One region of the Limnohabitans sp. JirII-29 genome, then DNA from elsewhere that is predicted to be linked to it. Evidence: predicted binding sites of a transcription regulator. Region 1 holds the regulator's gene; each other region holds the start of a gene.
The links. The regulator FNR, encoded in region 1, switches genes on or off when oxygen is low (the NO sensors DNR and NnrR bind a similar motif). The targets are predictions, from matches to a motif close to TTGATNNNNATCAA.
Positions count from the first base shown of each region.

Region 2: a site for FNR is predicted at 3,244-3,257, ahead of B9Z39_RS14910 (DUF2892 domain-containing protein). Genes of this name have one in related genera too.
Region 3: a site for FNR is predicted at 3,224-3,237, ahead of B9Z39_RS08055 (fatty acid desaturase). Genes of this name have one in related genera too.

Region 1 is NZ_NESB01000001.1:182,458-188,636, reverse strand. It holds gene B9Z39_RS00910 (FAD-binding and (Fe-S)-binding domain-containing protein) at 1-424, shown strand, start outside; gene B9Z39_RS00905 (sulfite exporter TauE/SafE family protein) at 476-1,195, opposite strand; gene hemN (oxygen-independent coproporphyrinogen III oxidase) at 1,195-2,616, opposite strand; gene fnr (fumarate/nitrate reduction transcriptional regulator Fnr) at 2,705-3,430, shown strand; gene B9Z39_RS00890 (hypothetical protein) at 3,494-3,799, opposite strand; gene B9Z39_RS00885 (FixH family protein) at 3,857-4,135, opposite strand; gene ccoG (cytochrome c oxidase accessory protein CcoG) at 4,140-5,585, opposite strand; gene ccoP (cytochrome-c oxidase, cbb3-type subunit III) at 5,591-6,179, opposite strand, start outside.
Region 2 is NZ_NESB01000011.1:26,377-32,555, reverse strand. It holds gene B9Z39_RS14930 (MBL fold metallo-hydrolase) at 1-713, shown strand, start outside; gene B9Z39_RS14925 (carboxymuconolactone decarboxylase family protein) at 731-1,093, shown strand; gene B9Z39_RS14920 (bifunctional 2-polyprenyl-6-hydroxyphenol methylase/3-demethylubiquinol 3-O-methyltransferase UbiG) at 1,095-1,724, shown strand; gene B9Z39_RS14915 (MFS transporter) at 1,753-2,934, shown strand; gene B9Z39_RS14910 (DUF2892 domain-containing protein) at 2,972-3,175, opposite strand; gene B9Z39_RS14905 (amidohydrolase family protein) at 3,375-4,448, shown strand; gene B9Z39_RS14900 (isocitrate/isopropylmalate dehydrogenase family protein) at 4,501-5,556, opposite strand; gene B9Z39_RS14895 (tripartite tricarboxylate transporter substrate binding protein) at 5,624-6,179, opposite strand, start outside.
Region 3 is NZ_NESB01000004.1:102,344-108,522, forward strand. It holds gene B9Z39_RS08040 (phosphoribosylaminoimidazolesuccinocarboxamide synthase) at 1-443, opposite strand, end outside; gene fba (class II fructose-bisphosphate aldolase) at 440-1,504, opposite strand; gene pyk (pyruvate kinase) at 1,586-3,019, opposite strand; gene B9Z39_RS08055 (fatty acid desaturase) at 3,311-4,399, shown strand; gene B9Z39_RS08060 (surface-adhesin E family protein) at 4,454-4,825, shown strand; gene B9Z39_RS08070 (phosphoglycerate kinase) at 5,327-6,179, opposite strand, start outside.

The DNA of each region.
Region 1 (6,179 bases):
CGAACAAGCCATGTTGTTCGAAGAGTTTTTGGCGCGCGAAGCGCAAGCCGGACGGCTCGATGCACTCAAATCAAAGCTTGAGCCCACGCGTCAACCCATCTTGCTGCACGGCCACTGTCACCAAAAAGCGTTTGGGCTGATGCCACCCGTGTTGGAAGTGATCCGTCTGATTCCCGGTGCCAAACCTCAGCTGATCGAGAGCAGTTGCTGCGGCATGGCCGGCAGCTTTGGCTACGAGGCCTCCCACTTAGAAGTCTCAAAGGCCATGGCCGAGTTGAGTTTGTTGCCTGCGGTGCGTGCCGAACCCGACGCCTTGGTGGTGGCCGATGGCACGAGCTGTCGCCACCAAATTGCCGATGGCGCACAACGCCAAGCGGTGCACGTGGCCAAGCTATTGAGTGACCACCTCAAGCACCATGCCTGAAGGTGCGCGGGTCCGAGGGTGCTAAGGCACACAAGGACTGTGTGCCGCTGGTTATTGAGGCACCAAGCACCACGGCGCTTGGTACTCCACCAAGCCCATCCACAGCGCCCAGCCTGAACTGGCCATCAAGGCAGCACCCGCCAAGCGCACACCCCAGGCACCGCTGTTGTCACCCGCAGGCTTGAAGCCGCGCAAGCGCAGCCACAGCCAGGGCCCCAGGGTCAACACCACCGCACTGCCAAAGGCAAACAAGGCCATCACGCCAGCGCCTTCCCAAGGGCTGTTGCTCAAAGCGGCCACCAACAAGGCGCCGTAGAGCAAGCCACAAGGCATCAACGCCCACAACATGCCCAGCAGCATGGGGCCACCGCGTTGTAGCTTCAGGTGCGCGGTCATGGCCTGCACCTTGCGCCACACACCGCGGCCCACACCGTCTAGCCACAGCGGTTGCTCAGCGCGCCACAACAGCAGGCCACCGATCAAAAAAGCAAGGATATGAAACAAGGTCCAGACCGGGCGAAACACGGCCGACTGGGTGGTGAGCCAGCCCACCCCTTGCATGGTGGAAGCAGCCAATGCCCCTAAGGTGCTGTAACCCACGATGCGCCCCATTTGAAACAGCAGCATGGCGCGGGTGTCGCGCCCAGGGCCCACGCCTTGCTTTTGTGCGGCCCGCCCAATGCCAGCACACGCAGCGCCACACATGGCCAAGCAGTGTGGCCCGCCCGCCAGCCCCATCAGGAGTGCGGTGAGGGCCAAAGTAGAGTTCATCAGATGATTTTAGAGAAGCGCGCGCGGGTTCGGTCAGCTTGCAAATATTTGTCAAACACCATGGCCACGCCACGTACGAAAAACCAACCCAACTCGGTGACCTGAATGCCATTGCCATCCAGCGTGACCAAGCCCTGCGCTTGCATGTCCGCCAAGGTTTGAAGCTCGGTGGCGAAGTACTTTTTGAAATCCAGCAAATGCGCCACTTCGACCGACTCAAACAGGACATGGCCTTGGCACATCAAAGCCATGATGATGGTGCGGCGTACCAAATCGTCGCGAGACAAAGCCAAGCCGCGTTCTACTGGCAAACGCCCTTGGTCAAGCAGGTCGTAGTAAGCCTCTAAGGTTTTGACGTTTTGGCTGAACGTGGCCCCCACATGGCCAATGGCGGAGACACCCAGCGCGATCAAGTCGCAATCGGGCTGCGTGCTGTAGCCCTGGAAATTGCGGTGCAAGCGACCTTGGCGTTTGGCCACGGCCAAGGCATCGTTGGGCAAAGCAAAGTGGTCCATGCCCACGTACACATAGCCCGCGCCCATGAGCACACGCAATGCACTGGAGAGCATGACCAACTTGGCGCTGGCAGGCGGCAAGTCTTGGCTGTGAATGCGCCGCTGCGGTTTGAAGCGTTCTGGCAAATGCGCATAGCCATACAAAGCAATGCGGTCAGGGCGCAAGTCCACCACTTGGGCCAGAGTGCGTTCAAAAGTCTCAGGCGTCTGCATGGGCAGGCCGTAAATCAAGTCGATGTTGACCGAGTCAAAGCCCAGTGCGCGGGACGCGGCCACCAAGTCAAACACCTGCTGTGCAGGCTGAATGCGGTGCACGGCTTTTTGCACGTCGGGGTCAAAGTCTTGCACGCCAAAGCTCAGACGGTTGAAGCCCAGCAACGCCAAGGTGTTCAAACGCTCGGCGGTCACGGTACGCGGGTCAACCTCGATGGAGTATTCGCCACCGGGCGCAAATTCAAAATTGCGGCGCAACATGGCCATCAACGCGCGCAGCTCGTCATCGCTCAAAAACGTGGGGCTGCCGCCACCCAGGTGCAGTTGTGACACCGTTTGGCCTGCGCCTAAGTGCGCCACATTCAAAGCCACCTCGCGCTCCAGGTAGCGCAAATACTCAGCACCCCGCTCATGGTGTTTGGTGATGATCTTGTTGCAGGCACAGTAGTAACACAGCGCCTCACAAAACGGGATGTGGATGTACAAGGACAGCGGATAGGCTTTGACCGCCACGCCTTCGCGACGCTGTTGCAGCGCCTGCAAATAATCGCTCTCGCCAAAGGCCTCGACAAACCGATCGGCGGTGGGGTAGGAGGTGTAGCGTGGGCCTGCCACGTCGTAGCGACGCAGTAGATCTGGGCTCATCACATCGACAGGTCTTGAAGCCAGGTTGTTGGTTTGAGGAGAGGTCATCGATGGTTATCCTTTTCAGGAGGATAATGTGCCCATAAGTTGACTGACACACTTTGACCTGTATCAACTCACTGTTTTATCCCACCCTATGAGTATCCCTAGCATCAAAGTCGCTTGCTCCAACTGCAACTTGCGCGAGCTGTGTATGCCTTTGGGTCTGTCTGACGACGAACTCAATCGCATCGATGACATCGTGGCCATCCGCCGACGTGTGCCCCGTGGCGAAAGCTTGTTCAGGAATGGTGAAAAGTTCAACGCGCTCTACGCCATTCGTACCGGCTTCTTCAAAACCTGTGTCTCCTCAGAAGATGGTCGTGACCAAGTGACGGGCTTTCAGATGGCGGGCGAAATCATTGGCTTGGATGGCATCGTCAGCGACCTGCACACCTGTGATGCCGTGGCGCTGGAAGATGCCGAAGTGTGTGTGATGCCTTTTGACCGCATCGAAGAACTGTCGCGCGACATCAATGCCTTGCAGCGTCATGTGCACAAAATCATGAGCCGCGAAATCGTGCGCGAACACGGCGTGATGTTGCTGTTGGGCAGCATGCGCGCTGAAGAACGCTTGGCGGCCTTTTTGTTGAACTTGGTGCAACGCTTGCATGCACGTGGGTTTTCGCAATCCGAGTTGATTTTGCGTATGACGCGCGAGGAAATTGGCAGCTATTTGGGGCTCAAACTTGAAACCGTGAGCCGCACGTTTTCAAAATTTGCCGACGAAGGCATTGTCGAAGTGAAGCAGCGTCATGTGCGCATCTTGAACACCGAAGCCCTCAAGCTGTTGGTCAACGCACAAACGTGCCAGCCCACTTAAGCGCTTGCGCCCCAAACAAAAGGCCTGCTGATGCAGGCCTTTTGTTTGGAGTAAATCAAGTGTTCAAACAGGTTGCTCGCAGCAGGATTCTTGTTTAGGACATCCATCGGGCCGCTCGGTAGGGACCATCGGGCAACGGTTGGTTTCAAACGGAGACATGGACAACAAGGTGGTCAGCGCACTGGACCCTGCGGTGATGATCCAAAAGGCGAAAAAAGACAGGGTGTAAATGCCTTGACGCGACATCTCAACAGGTTGTCCGAACCATTGCATGTCTTGGGGGTCAAACATGGCAAACACCACGACTTCCAAAACACCTGCCACCAAAAAGGCGGGCCATACGATCCACATCATGCGTTGTGCCAACATCAAAATTCTCCTTGTTAGGAACTCGTCATCAGTGTAGGCCCGCTTGATGGTTTTCCATCATGGGGTTTTCGTGGGCATCTGCGCTTTTGGCGTCGCCACGTGGTTGCGCGCTTGCATGGCTGGCATCATCTGCTGCGCTTGTTCAGCTAGGGTTTTGTTGATGTTCAGGCCTTGGCGGTAATAGTCCTCAGCCACCACCGGATCAGGAATGCGGATGGCGATGGCCAAGGTCACGAACCCAGCCACCACGACCACCGCTGGCCCTGCAATGATGAGCCACACATGGCCGTACTTCCACCAAGGTTGCGTGTCGTGTTGTTGTTTCAATGCAGTCATAGGATTACCTCGGCACAATGAACACTGACTTCTCGACCACCGATTGGCCAGACTCCTGTGCTTGAATTTCAAACTCGATTTTGTGAGATCCAGCCTCAGCAGAACCATACGGGATATCGGCGCGCAACACAATCCAGCGAGCTTGAGCGGGTGCAACGACCACATCGGTTTCAGTTTCAATGCGTAGCTGTGGCAAACCTTTGACCGTCAAGTGGTAGGTCTGTTCAGACTCTGCTGCATTCATGATTTGCAGGCGATAGACGTTCTCTAAAGTGCCGTACTCGGTGATACGCGCCAGCGACGCGCGGTCGCGCACCACATCCACCTTGAACGGTGTACGCATGCTCAACGACACCAGCAAGCCCACCACCAACGCCACCAGGATCATGGTGTAGATCTGCACACGGGGACGCAACAAACGCATCCACATCTGACGTGGCGTCCATTTGTTTTCCATCGCGTTTTGTGTGGTGTAACGAATCAGGCCTTTGGCATAGCCCATCTTGTCCATCACGGTGTCGCAGACATCGGCGCACGCACCACAACCAATGCACTCGTACTGCAAGCCCTGGCGAATATCAATGCCCGTCGGGCATACCTGCACACACAAAGAGCAATCCACACAAGAACCTAAGTTGAGCGTGCCCAAATCGGCTTTGCGTGAGCGTGGGCCACGGGGTTCGCCCCGTTCGGTGTCATACGTGACGATCAAGGTGTCATGGTCAAACATGGCGCTTTGAAAGCGTGCATAAGGACACATGTATTTGCACACTTGCTCACGCATGAAACCCGCGTTGCCGTAGGTGGCAAAAGCGTAGAAAAACACCCAAAAGAGTTCCCATGAACTCATGTGGCTCAAAAAGAATTCCATGGCCAACTCACGAATCGGCGTGAAGTAGCCTACAAAGGTGAAGCCGGTCCAGATGGAAAAGAAAATCCAGATCAGGTGCTTGTACCACTTCTTCACCAGCTTTTCGAGCGAGAACTCGGCATCGTCCAAGCGCATGCGGGCTGAGCGATCACCTTCGATTTTTCGCTCAATCCATAAAAATATTTCGCTGTACACAGTTTGTGGACAGGCATAACCACACCACAAACGGCCCGCCACGGCAGTGAACAAAAACAGCGACAAGGCTGAGATCACCAACAAGCCGGTGAGGTAAATGAAGTCTTGTGGGTACAAGACCAAACCAAAGATATAAAACCTGCGCGAGGCCAGATCAAACAACACCGCCTGACGCGTGCCCCATTCAAGCCAGGGCAGACCGTAAAAAAGCAACTGGGTCAGGACCACCAAGATCCAACGCCAATAGGCAAAGATGCCTTCGACAGAACGGGGGTAGATTTTTTGGCTGGCCGCATAAAGCGAGACCATCGCCTCGTCCTCTGAGCCCGAAGGCTCAGGAACGATGGGGATGGTCTTGCGCTGCTGGGTGTCGTCAGAATTCAAAACAATTACTTCGCAGCAGCAGGTGTTTCAGGTTTGTTTGACATGCCCCACACATAAGCGGTCAGCACATGGATTTGGGATTCGGTCAAACGGCCCTCTTGAGCTGGCATTTGGTTGACCTTGCCACCATTGATCATGGCCGTGATGGCTTCTTCACCCCAGCCATGCAACCAGATCTTGTCGGTCAAGTTGGCAGAGCCCAAGGCTTGGTTGCCTTTGCCGTCCATGCCGTGACAGGCCGCGCAAGCACCAAACTTGGATTTACCCAACGAAGCACGCACCGAGTCATGCGGGCTGCCCGACAAGCTCAACACATAGTGCGACACGTTACGAATGTCCTCTGGTGTACCCACCGCAGCGCCCATCGGTGGCATTTGACCAATACGACCTTTGGTGATGGTCTCCTTGATCTTGTCAGGAGTGCCACCGTGCAGCCAGTCACCGTCGGTCAAGTTGGGGAAGCTCTTGGAACCGCGTGCATCAGAGCCGTGACACTGCGCACAGTTGTTCATGAACAAGCGTTCGCCCACCGCCATGGCTTTGGGGTCACCGGCCAATTGCTCAGGAGGCTGGGCTGTGAAAGCCGCATACAAG
Region 2 (6,179 bases), on a different contig from region 1:
ACCGGGTGATCGACTTTGTGCGGCAGCACCAGTTGCAGGTGGTTTGGATATTGGAAACCCATGCCCATGCCGACCACCTGAGTGCCGCCGCCTACCTCAAGGCGCGCTTGGGCGGTCGCACCGCGATTGGGGCTCACATCACGACGGTCCAAAAGGTGTTCAAAAAATTGCTGCATTTGGAGCCGGGCTTGAAGGTGGATGGCTCGCAGTTTGACCACCTGCTCCAAGCCGGTGAGGCGATGGCCGTGGGCCGTGTGATGGGCACTGTCTTGAGCGTGCCCGGGCATACCCCGGCCTGTGTGGCCTACCAGTTTGGCGATGCGGTGTTTGTGGGCGACACCTTGTTCATGCCCGATGTGGGCACCGCGCGTTGCGACTTTCCGGGTGGCGATGCCAAGGCGCTGTACGCCTCGGTGCAACAGCTGCTGAGCTTGCCAGCCGACACGCGCTTGTTCATGTGCCATGACTACCCGCCCAACGATCGCCCTGTGGCATTTCAAACCACGGTCGCTGAACAGCGCGCCCACAACATCCATGTGCACGACGGCGTGACTGAGGCCGAGTTTGTGGCCATGCGCACACAACGCGATGCGGGTTTGGAGATGCCGGTGCTGATATGGCCAGCGGTGCAAGTCAACATCCGTGCCGGTGACATGCCGCCTGCCGAAGCCAATGGGCTGTCGTATTTGAAGATTCCTGTGAATGCTGTTTGATTTTTAAGGTTCTGACCATGAGTTCTTTTGACCACCCCACGTTGATTCAAAACATCAGCCAATCCATGGGCGCTTTGCGCAAAGCCCAACCCGAGGCCATGCAAGGCTTTGGGCAATTGGCCAAAGTGGCCATGGCGGTCGGTGCCATCAGCGAGAAGCACAAAGAGCTGATCGCCTTGGCGATTGGCATCACACAACACTGTTCGGGCTGCATTGGCTTTCATGTCAAAGCCTTGCGTCGTCTCGGCTGCACGCGCCAAGAGCTGGAGGAAATGTTGGCGGTCACGGTCTACATGGGCGGTGGCCCGGGCTTGATGTACGCGTCAGAAGCCCTGACCGCTTGGGACGCGTTTGCGCCTGCCACCGAGGCGCAGGCTTGATATGGCAACGTTCACCAACCCACTAGAGCGCTGGCAGCACCGTTTTGACATTGAGGGCTATTTGTTTGGCGAACAACCCAATGCGTATTTGGCGCGGCAACAGCGCTACCTCCAACCCGGCTCGGCCTTGTCGGTGGCCGATGGCGAGGGGCGCAACAGCGTCTGGTTGGCCAAGCAGGGCTTGCAGGTCGATGCGTTTGACTTCTCATCCAACGCTGTGATCAAGGCCCATCAATTGGCCCAAGCGCACCAGGTGCAGGTGAACTTTCAGTGCAGCGACTGGCAGTCGTTTGCGTGGCCGCCAGCGCGTTACGACAACGTGGTGGGCATCTTCTTTCAGTTTGCCGGTCCAGATCCACGTGCGCAGCTGTTCGCACGCATGGATGCCAGTTTGAAGCCCGGGGGAACTTTGGTGATTCAGGGCTACAGCACCGCGCAACTCAAGTTCAACACCGGTGGCCCGGGCGAACTCGACCACTTGTACGACGAGGCGCTGATGTGCGCATCGTTTCCAGGCTACGAGGTGCTGGATCTGCAAACGTACGAAGCCAACATTGCCGAGGGCACCGCCCACAACGGCATGTCGGGCTTGGTGGGCTTTGTCGCCAAGAAGCCTCTGCTGGGCATTTGAGTGCCCCAACTCAGCTATAACCTAGACCATGAACCGACATCTTTTATTGCTTGCCATCGCCCAGGGCTTGTTCCTGACCAACAACGTCACCTTCATTGCCATCAATGGCTTGGTCGGGTTGAGTCTGGCCCCGGTGGGCTGGATGGCCACCTTGCCTGTGATGGGCTATGTGGTGGGAAGTGCGCTGAGCACAGGTTTGGTGGCCAAGTCGCAACAACGCTTTGGTCGCAAGGGCTCGTTTCAACTGGGCTTGTTGGTGGCCCTGCTGTCGGCAGGTCTGGGGGCTTGGGCGGTGTTGATCCAGTCGTTTTGGTTGCTCGTGGCGACGACGTTTATTGCTGGGTATTACAGCGCCAACGCGCAGTTGTACCGTTTTGCCGCAGCTGAGTTGACCACGGTGGACTACCGTGAAAAGGCCGTGTCTTTGGTGATGGCGGGTGGCTTGATAGGGGCCATCGTGGGCCCCAATTTGGCGATGTACACCAAGAACTTGTTGGAGTTTCCGTTTGCCGGTGCCTATGTGGCGCTGGCCTTGGTGGCGGTTGTGTCGATGGTTGTGATGGCGTTTATCCAGTTTCCGCCTGCACCTGTGGCGTCCAGCAGCGACCAACCCGGTCGTCCTTTGGGCGTGATCATGCGTCAACCGGTGTTCTTGGTGGCGGTGCTTTGCGCGTCTTTAGGGTATGGCGTGATGAACTTGCTCATGGCCGCTACGCCTTTGGCCATGCAAGTGTGTGGCTTTGAATTTTCAGACACCGCTTGGGTGTTGCAGTGGCATGTGATTGGCATGTTTGCCCCCGGCTTTGTGACGGGGCATTTGATCAAACGCTTTGGCGTGTTGTCCGTGATGGGCGTGGGTGTGTTGTTGAACTTTGCCTGCATCGCCGTGGCCTTGTCGGGTGCCGACTTGCAACAGTTCCTGGTGGCCTTGTTCATGTTGGGCGTGGGCTGGAACTTCCTGTTCACGGGCAGCACCACCTTGTCGATGCTGGCCTACACCCCGCAAGAAAAAAACCGTGCCCAGGCCGCCATCAACTTCTGCGTGTTTGCCACCATGGCCGTCACATCGTTTGCGTCGGGGGCCTTGGTCACCACCCAAGGCTGGGCGTGGTTGAACTGGGGCTCACTGTTGCCCGTCGCCTTGGCTGGTTTGGGGCTGCTGTGGCTGCGTGGTTCTGGCCACCTGAAGCCCAAGCTGGCCTCTGCTTGATGCCTGCTTGGCGTGTCTGTGCCTGTGCTTGTGCTTGTTAGGCGGGGCGGTCGTCTTTCATCGGACAGGTATTGATGCCCAGCAAGGTGTACACCCCGCAAAAACTGAACACGCCCGTGGCCAGCACGATCAGGCCCAGATAGCCCCAAGCGCCGATGGTGTGGGTGAGTGCCAGTGCCACCAGCACAACACCCACGACGATACGCAAAACGCGGTCAATACCGCCAACATTTGATGTCATACATTTCTCCGATGAAGCGTTGAGCCAATACAAGCATTGGATTGGAACGCTTCATCATGCGCCATCCCTTGAGACATATCAAGAGATGCTTATATTTGAGTCAGTCGCCCGAGGGACTGGGCACTGGTGCCAACCCCATGGGCAAGCACGGGGTCTTCTGGCAAAGTTGCGCCAACTTTGTCAGACCCAGGAGACTTTCGTGGCCCAACGCTTCCACCCCCAAGACGGTTGCAACCAATGCACCCCACGCCGTGGCTTTTTAACCGGCCTGTTGGCCGCTGGTGCGGCTGCGGTGTTGCCATCGTGCGCCACCTCGTCCAAGGACGCGCCGCTGCCCAGCGTGGCCAAGCGCAGCTTGGTCGATGTGCACCACCATGTGTGGGCCCCCGCATTTTTGAAAGAACTCGAAACCCGCAAGCTGGCTGAGCCACCGGCTCGCAACTGGTCGCTCAACAAAACCTTGGACGATATGGCCCAAGCCGGTGTGACCTACTCCATCACCTCACCCACCACGCCAGCAGCCAGTTTTGGCGACGCCGCCACCATGCGCGCCATGGCCCGCGTGAGCAACGAATACGGTGCCCAGCTGGCGCGTGACTACCCAAGTCAATTTGGTTTCTTTGCCACCCTGCCCATGCTCGACGTAGATGGCGCTTTGGCCGAGATTGCCTACAGCGTGAACGTGCTCAAGGCCAACGGCATTGCCATGCTCACCAGCTACGACGGCAAATGGTTGGGCGACAAGGCGTTTGCGCCCATCATGGACGAGATCAACCGCCGCAAGCTGGTGGTCTACACCCACCCATCCAACCCCAAGTGCTGCGGCAACTTGCAAGAAGGTGTGCCGGGCTCGACCATCGAGTTCGCCACCGACACCACCCGCACCATTACCAGCCTGCTGTTCAGCGGCACGGCCACGCGCTGCAAAGACATCAAGTTCATCTTCTCGCACGCGGGGGGCACCATGCCATTCTTGGTGGAGCGCCTGACCATGCTGCCCAAGCTCAACGCCAACTTCGGTAAGATCTTGCCCAGCGACCAAGTGCTGCCTACTTTGCGCAGCTTCTACTACGACACGGCACAAGCCTCGCACCCCGGTGCGCTGTTGTCGCTCTTGAACCTGGTGGATGTGTCGCAGGTGGTGTTTGGCACCGACTTCCCTTACCGCACCTCACTCGACCACGTCAAAGGCCTGATGGCCATGGGTTTCAGCATGAACGACCTCACGGCCATTGAAAGCCGCAATGCCCAGCGTTTGCTGGGACGTGCCTGAACATCGCCTTTGAGGCCAGTCAAAACGCCACCCTTGGGTGGCGTTTTTGTTTTTAGCCCAAGCGTTTCACCACCGCCTGACCGGTGGCGTGGGTGCCCAATTTTCCGCCCACGTCGCGCGTGCATTCGCCATTGGCAATGCAGTCTTCCACCGCTTGATCGATGGCTTGTGCGGCCTGCAAGTAAGCGGCGTTACCTGAGCGCTGGGCGTGCCAGCTCAGCAACATGGAGGCCGACAACACCAGCGAGAACGGGTTGGCAATGTCTTGGCCCGCAATGTCGGGGGCCGAGCCATGTGCCGCTTGGCCCATGGCGTTGTTCAAGCCCGCGTTCAAAGAGCCGCCGAGCCCCAAGCTGCCTGAGAGTTCGGCTGTGAGGTCCGACAAGATGTCACCAAACATGTTGGTGGTCACGATCACGTCAAAGCGTGCCGGTGCGCGCACCACGTGGGCCATCATGGCGTCGACGATGAAGTCGTCCACCGTCACCTCGGGAAAATCTTTGGCCACGCGGTGACAGGCATCCAAAAACATGCCATCGGTGACTTTGAGCACATTGTGTTTGTGCACCAGGGTCAGGTGACGCTTGCGTTGCATGGCCAGTTCAAAGGCGCTGCGTGCGATGCGCTCGCAACACTCGCGGGTGATGCGACGCAGCGAGATGGCCACGTCGGGCGTGACCAAGATTTCGCTGTTGCCCGACTCCACGTTGCGGTCGGCATAAAAGCCCTCGGTGTTTTCGCGCACCACCACCAAGTCAAAGGCTGAGGTGATGGTTTTCACGCCCGGGTAGGTGCGTGCCGGGCGGATGTTGGCAAACAGGTCCAGGCTTTTGCGGAAAAACTTGGAGGGGTTGATTTCGCCTTTGGCTTCGTCTTTGAAGTCGTAGGTGGCCATGGGGCCGAGCATCAGGCCATCGGCGTTTTTGACTTTCTCCAACAGCGCAGTGGTCACGGTGGCACCGTGCTTTTGCAAACTGGCGTGGCCGGCGATGTCGTGCATCAACTCCAGGCCAAGGTTGAAGCGTTTGGAGGCGGCTTGCAGCACATCGACGGTGACCGCCATGGTTTCGGGGCCAATGCCATCGCCGGGTAAAACAACAATTTTCATAAACAACTTATCGGTGGGTCAAAAGGAAAGAGGAGGATGAACAAACAAGCGAGATCGCTTATGCGGGTCACTGTTCAAGTTTCAGGTCGGCATCTTTGATGAGCTTTTCAAACTTCACCGCTTCGCTGCGCACGTAGTCGGCAAATTCAGCAGGGGTGTTTTTGGGCACCGCCACGTTGTCGCTCTCCAGACGGCTGCGAATCTCAGGCATGGCCAGCACGCTGTTGACATCGCGGTTCAAGCGCTCAATCACCTCCGCAGGTGTGCCCGCTGGCGCAAACAAGCCACCCCACAAGGTGTAGCTAAAGCCTGGCAAGCCCGCCTCGGCCACGGTGGGCACATTGGGCAAAGAATTCATGCGGCGGGTGGTGGTCACGCCCAGTGCTTTGAGCTTGCCGCCTTTGATTTGGGGCATGGCCGCTGAAGCGCTGCTGAAGAAGGCTTGCAAGCGACCTGCCATCAGGTCGGACATCAAGGGGCCCACGCCTTTGTAGGGCACGTGGACCATGTTGAGCTTGGCCCCAAGGGCCAAGGCCACGGCGGACAGGTGACCCGGAGTGCCAGCACCCACCGAGCCGTAGCTGAACTCGCCGGGTTTGGCGCGTGCCATTTGGATGAATTCA
Region 3 (6,179 bases), on a different contig from region 1:
TCGGGCAGCTTGCTGGCGTTCTTCAAGCCCTTGGGCAAGGGCACGCCGCACACGGACTGGCTCTGTTGGTACTCTTGCCAGCCACTGCCTGCCAAGTAGCCCCGCACCACGGCTTCCACGGGAATAGGCTTCAAACGCTTGACCAACATGGAGCGGCCTTGCACCTGTGCCACCTCGTCAGGACTGACGACGCTTTCAGGGGCTTCGCCCGTCAAGTGGTTGGGACAAATGTGACCGAGCTTGCTAAACCAGAACAACGCCATCTTGGTGAGCAACTCGCCCTTGCCGGGAATGGCCTCGCCCATGATCACGTCAAACGCGCTGATGCGATCTGACGCCACCATCAAGATGCGGTCGTCGCCCACCGCGTAGTTGTCGCGTACCTTGCCGCGCGCCAGCAAGGGCAGTGAAGTCAAGGCTGAAGTGTGGAGCGCGATACTCATTTGACCAATTGCGCCAGCTCGCCTTTGGCGTACTTGGCCGCCATGATGGCCAGCGTGGCACCTTTGATTTTGCTGCCCTGACCTTCGCAACCGAACTCGATGTAGCGCTGCTTGCAAATGGCTTTGGCAGCTTCGCGGGCGGGCTTCATCCATTCGCGCATGTCGAACTTGTCGGGGTTTTCGGCTTGGAATTTGCGCACCGCGCCAGTCATGGCCAAACGGATGTCGGTGTCGATGTTGATTTTGCGCACGCCGTGCTTGATGGCTTCTTCAATTTCTGCCACGGGCACGCCATAGGTTTCTTTCATCTTGCCGCCGTACTGGTTGATCAACGCCAGCAGGTCTTGTGGCACGCTGGACGAGCCATGCATCACCAGGTGGGTGTTGGGAATGCGCGCGTGAATGGCTTTGACGCGGCTGATGGCCAACACATCACCCGTGGGCGGGCGGCTGAATTTGTAAGCGCCGTGGCTGGTGCCAATGGCAATGGCCAAGGCGTCGAGCTGCGTGGCTTGGACGAATTGCGCCGCCTCTTCAGGGTCGGTCAGCATTTGGCTGTGGTCGAGTTTGCCCACCGCGCCCACGCCGTCTTCTTCACCGGCTTCGCCGGTTTCGAGCGAGCCCAAGCAGCCGAGTTCGCCTTCCACAGTGGCGCCAATTTTGTGGGCCATGGCCACCACTTGCTGGGTGACCGAGACGTTGTAATCAAAGTCAGCCGGGGTTTTGCCATCTTCCCGCAAAGAGCCGTCCATCATGACCGAGCCAAAGCCAAGATCCAGCGCGCCTTGGCAAATCTTGGGCGAGGTGCCGTGGTCTTGGTGCATGACCAAGGGAATGTGGGGGTAGGCTTCGGTGGCAGCTTGGATCAAATGCTTGATGAACGACTCACCCGCGTATTTGCGTGCGCCAGCGCTGGCTTGCAAAATCACTGGCGAGCCTGTTTCGTGAGCGGCTTCCATCACAGCTTGGACTTGTTCCAAGTTGTTGACGTTGAAAGCTGGAATGCCGTAACCCTGCTCAGCAGCGTGGTCCAAAAGTTCGCGCATCGAAACGAGTGCCATGTGGGAAAGTCCTTAAAGTTAAATCTGTATCAGTTCGCTCAATTTTAATGGCCGCAACTGGGTGCGTGCCTGACAGCGGGTTCAGCTGACTTTACAAATTTTGAGCATGTTGGTGCCGCCGGGTGTGCCCATGGGTTCGCCACAGGTGATGGCGTACACATCCCCAGTGGCCACATCGCCACGCGATTTGAGGTGGGCCTCGGCTTGCAACAAAGCGGTGTCACGGTCGGCGCTGGTGTCGAGCAAGAGTGCGCGCACATTGCGAAACAGCGCCATCTTGCGCTGCGCTGCCACCTTGGTGGTGAGGGCGTAGATAGGGATGTGGATGCGGTGACGGCTCATCCACAGCGCGGTCGACCCCGACTCGGTCAAGGCCACGATGGCCTTGGCGCCCAGGTGATGGGCGGTGAACAAGGCACCCATAGCAATGCTGTAGTCAATGCGGCTGAAGGTTTGGTCGGTGAAGTCTGCATCTAACTCCACCTGCTCAGCACCTTCGGCGGCGCTGCAAATTTTGGCCATTTCTTGCACGGTTTCGAGCGGGAACTTGCCAGCAGCGGTCTCGGCGCTGAGCATCACGGCATCGGTGCCATCGAGCACGGCATTGGCCACATCGCTCACCTCGGCGCGCGTGGGCACGGGGTTGGTAATCATGCTCTCCATCATCTGGGTGGCGGTGATCACGACTTTGTCATGCTGGCGCGCCAGCTTGATCATGCGTTTTTGCAGAGCGGGGACGATGGCGTTGCCCACCTCCACCGCCAAGTCGCCACGCGCCACCATGATGCCGTCGCTGGCACGCAAAATTTCTTCCAAATGCGGAATGGCTTCGGCACGCTCGATCTTCGCAATCAAGCCAGGCTTGTGTTTGTATTCAGCGCCCGCCACATTGGCCAATTGGCGTGCCATTTCCATGTCGGTGGCATTTTTGGGGAAACTCACCGCGATGTAGTCGGCCTGAAAGCTCATGGCGGTCTTGATGTCGTCCATGTCCTTGGCGGTCAAAGCAGGCGCAGTCAAGCCACCGCCTTGTTTGTTGATGCCTTTGTTGTTGGACAACTCACCGCCCAACTTGACGGTTGTGAGTACTTGCTCGCCCTTGACGGCATCAACAGTCAGCACGATCAAACCGTCATTGAGTAACAACAGATCGCCGGCTTTGACATCGCGCGGCAATTCTTTGTAGTCCAAGCCCACGCCTTGCAGATCACCGGGTTCGGTGCGCGAGGCGTCGAGCACAAACTTGGCACCGTTTTCCAGCATGACTTTGCCTTCGGCAAATTTGCCCACCCGGATTTTGGGGCCCTGCAAGTCCGCCATGATGGCGACTTCACGGCCAGCACGCACCGCAGCTTCACGGACCAAGCGCGCACGGTCAATGTGGTCTTGGGCTTTGCCATGGCTGAAGTTCAGGCGCACGACGTTCACGCCAGCGCGAATCATTTGCTCCAACAAAGCTGGATCGCTGGAAGCGGGACCTAAGGTGGCAACAATTTTGGTGGCGCGACGCAGCATACAAAGACTCCTCTGGAATTGTTTTGTTCATTCTCACATGTTTGAATGCGCTCACTTTGTGGCATGTGGGCCTATGGCGACGGTTCAAAGTCCGCGAAAGTATTCAAACCAGGGCCCAGTGTGGGCTTTTTGACCCCCCTGCCTACTAAGGGTTATCGGGGAAAAGCCCGGCAGGCGTCGTAAACAGAGATAATTGGCAACCGTTTGATACAAATCAGTGCGCGTTAGCACTGCCGCCCTAAGATCTCGCATGGGCCACCCACTGTGGGCTGACCCATTTGACTGTTGACTATGAACCTGACTCAAAAACCGATTCTTCCTCACGAGCCGATGCCGCACCGCAAAGTCATGCGCGAGTGGCTGGTGCCGCTGGCCGAACGCACCACGGTGCTGGCCTTTGTGCTGCTGTTTGTTGACTACGTGCTATGGGCCGCTTTGCTCACAGGCACTGTGATGTTTGAAGCTTGGTGGGCCAAGCTGTTGTGCGGTTTGGCGGCTGGCTTTGTGATTGGCCGTTTGTTCATTTTGGGCCACGATGCTTGTCACCAAAGCCTGACCCCACACCGCAACCTCAACAAATGGTTGGGTCGCATTGCCTTTTTGCCGTCTCTGACTGCTTACAGCTTGTGGGACATCGGGCACAACGTGGTGCACCATGGCTACACCAACCTCAAAGGTTTTGACTTTGTGTGGGCGCCCTACACACCCGAAGAATTTGCCGCACTCAGCCCCTTTGAAAAGCTGCGTGACCGCGTCTACCGCAGCGGCTGGGCGCCTGGCCTGTATTACATGATCGAGATTTGGTGGAACAAGATGGTGTTCCCCAACGAAAAGAACATGCCCACACGTCGCCCCATCTTCATCAAAGACTGCCTGCTGATCACCGGCTTTGGTGTGGCATGGGTGGCAGCGATGACCTGGGCGGCCATCGCCACCGAGCAATCGGTCGCCTTGATGCTGCTGATGGGCGTGGTGGTGCCGTTCTTCTTCTGGGTGTCGATGATTGGCTTTGTGGTGTACGTGCACCACACCCACGTCAAAGTGTCTTGGCACGATGAACGTGGCGCCTGGTCCAAAGCACAGCCCTTTGTGTCAACTACCGTGCACCTGACCTTCCCGTTGCAAATTGGCGCTTTGATGCACCACATCATGGAGCACACCGCTCACCACCTGGATATGAGCATCCCGCTCTACAAGCTCAAGCAGGCGCAGAGCAAGCTCGAAGAACTGCTGCCAGAGCGCATTGTGATTCAGCCGTTCTCGTGGGGCTGGTACTTCCAAACCGCCCGCGACTGCAAGCTGTATGACTTCAAGATCGACAGCTGGACCGACTATGAAGGTCGACCCACCAGCGTGAAATCCACGCCAGTTGCGGCCTAAACCGCCACCTGTTCAAAGCCCCGCTGGTCGGGGCTTTTTCTTGGAAGCTCCACCATGAAAACTTGGTTGTTCATGCTGTTAAGTCTGTTCATGCACACCGCCCAGGCCATGTGGGTCACCGTCACGCACAACGAAGTGGCCACGGTGTATGTGGACTCCTCGTCCATCGCCCGCATCAACCAAAACCGCCGCGTCTGGGTGGTCTACGACTTGAAAAGCCCAGACACGACTGGGCAGCAATCGGTCAAGTCGTACATCGACTACGACTGCGCCGAAGCCAAATACAAAACCCTCAGCGCCACCAGCCATCCCAACAAAATGGGCAATGGCCCGGCCATCAAGTCACTGCCCACGGCCGCTGGCTGGATGCCGGTCAGCCAAGACAAGATGAGTCGGCAGTTGTTTGGATTTGCTTGCGCTTGGTGATTTATCGCTCAAAGATCAGCGTCAAGGCTGTTGCGTTCTAACAGGCTCAACGACTTGAGCAAAGAGCGACTGAGAGGCTTATCTCAGTGACAGACCTCAGCAACGAAGCTCAATTGGCACAAATCTGCTCGCCAGTTGCCTCGCGTTTGAAGCAATTGCTGGGCGGTTTTCTTTCAGCGTCATGAGGCTGAAAAACAGCAGCGGGGTAACGACTCTTCATCTGCTTGACCCATTCCTCATATTCTGCTTTGTCTCGCTTCAAGCACTCCTGCACAGCGGCATGTTCAGGCAACTTGTCACACGCGATGGTGTGCAGTGGGAACGATTGAAATGCTTGTGGCCATCCAGACAGTGGCCAACAAGCTGCGATGGTGCAAACGAATTTGAATGAATGGCGCATCGTCAAAAACCCAAATGAAGACACAGGCAAATATATCTGTCTTGTTTGGCGCTCGGTGAAGACCCACTCAAGGTATCAATGGGCCTGCCATGACACCGCCATTACCCCGCTGCGCGCCGGGTCAAAATTTCAAACGCAGGCAAGGTCTTGCCTTCGAGCACTTCCAAGAACGCGCCGCCCCCGGTGGAGATGTAGCCCACTTGTTTTTCAATGCCGTATTTGGCAATGGCCGCCAGGGTGTCGCCACCGCCGGCAATGCTGAAGGCGCTGGACTCGGCAATGGCGTGGGCAATCACCTTGGTGCCGTTCTCAAACGCAGCAAACTCAAACACGCCCACCGGGCCGTTCCACACGATGGTGCCAGCAGCTTTGAGTTGCGCGGCCAACTTGGCAGCGGTCTCGGGGCCAATGTCCAAAATCAAATCGTCATCGGCCACCTCGGTGGCTTTCTTCACCGTGGCCACCGCATCGGCAGCGAAGGTTTTGGCGCACACCACATCGGTGGGGATCGGCACTTCGGCACCACGGGCTTTCATGATCTCGATCACGGCTTTGGCCTCGGCCAACAAATCGGGCTCGGCCAAGCTTTTGCCGATCTTCAAACCCGCTGCCAACATGAAGGTGTTGGCGATGCCGCCGCCCACGATGAGCTGGTCCACGTTGCTGGCCAAGCTCTTCAAGATGGTGAGCTTGGTGGAGACCTTGCTGCCCGCCACGATGGCCGCCAAAGGACGCTTGGGGTTGGCCAAGGCTTTGCTGATGGCGTCAATCTCTGCCGCCAACAAGGGGCCCGCACACGCGATGGGGGCGAACTGGGCAATGCCATAGGTGGTGCCTTCGGCGCGGTGGGCCGTGCCAAACGCGTCGTGCACAAAGATGTCGCACAGGGCGGCGAGTTTGTGGGCCAGCTCAGGCGCGTTCTTTTTCTCGCCTTTGTTGACGCGGCAGTTCTCC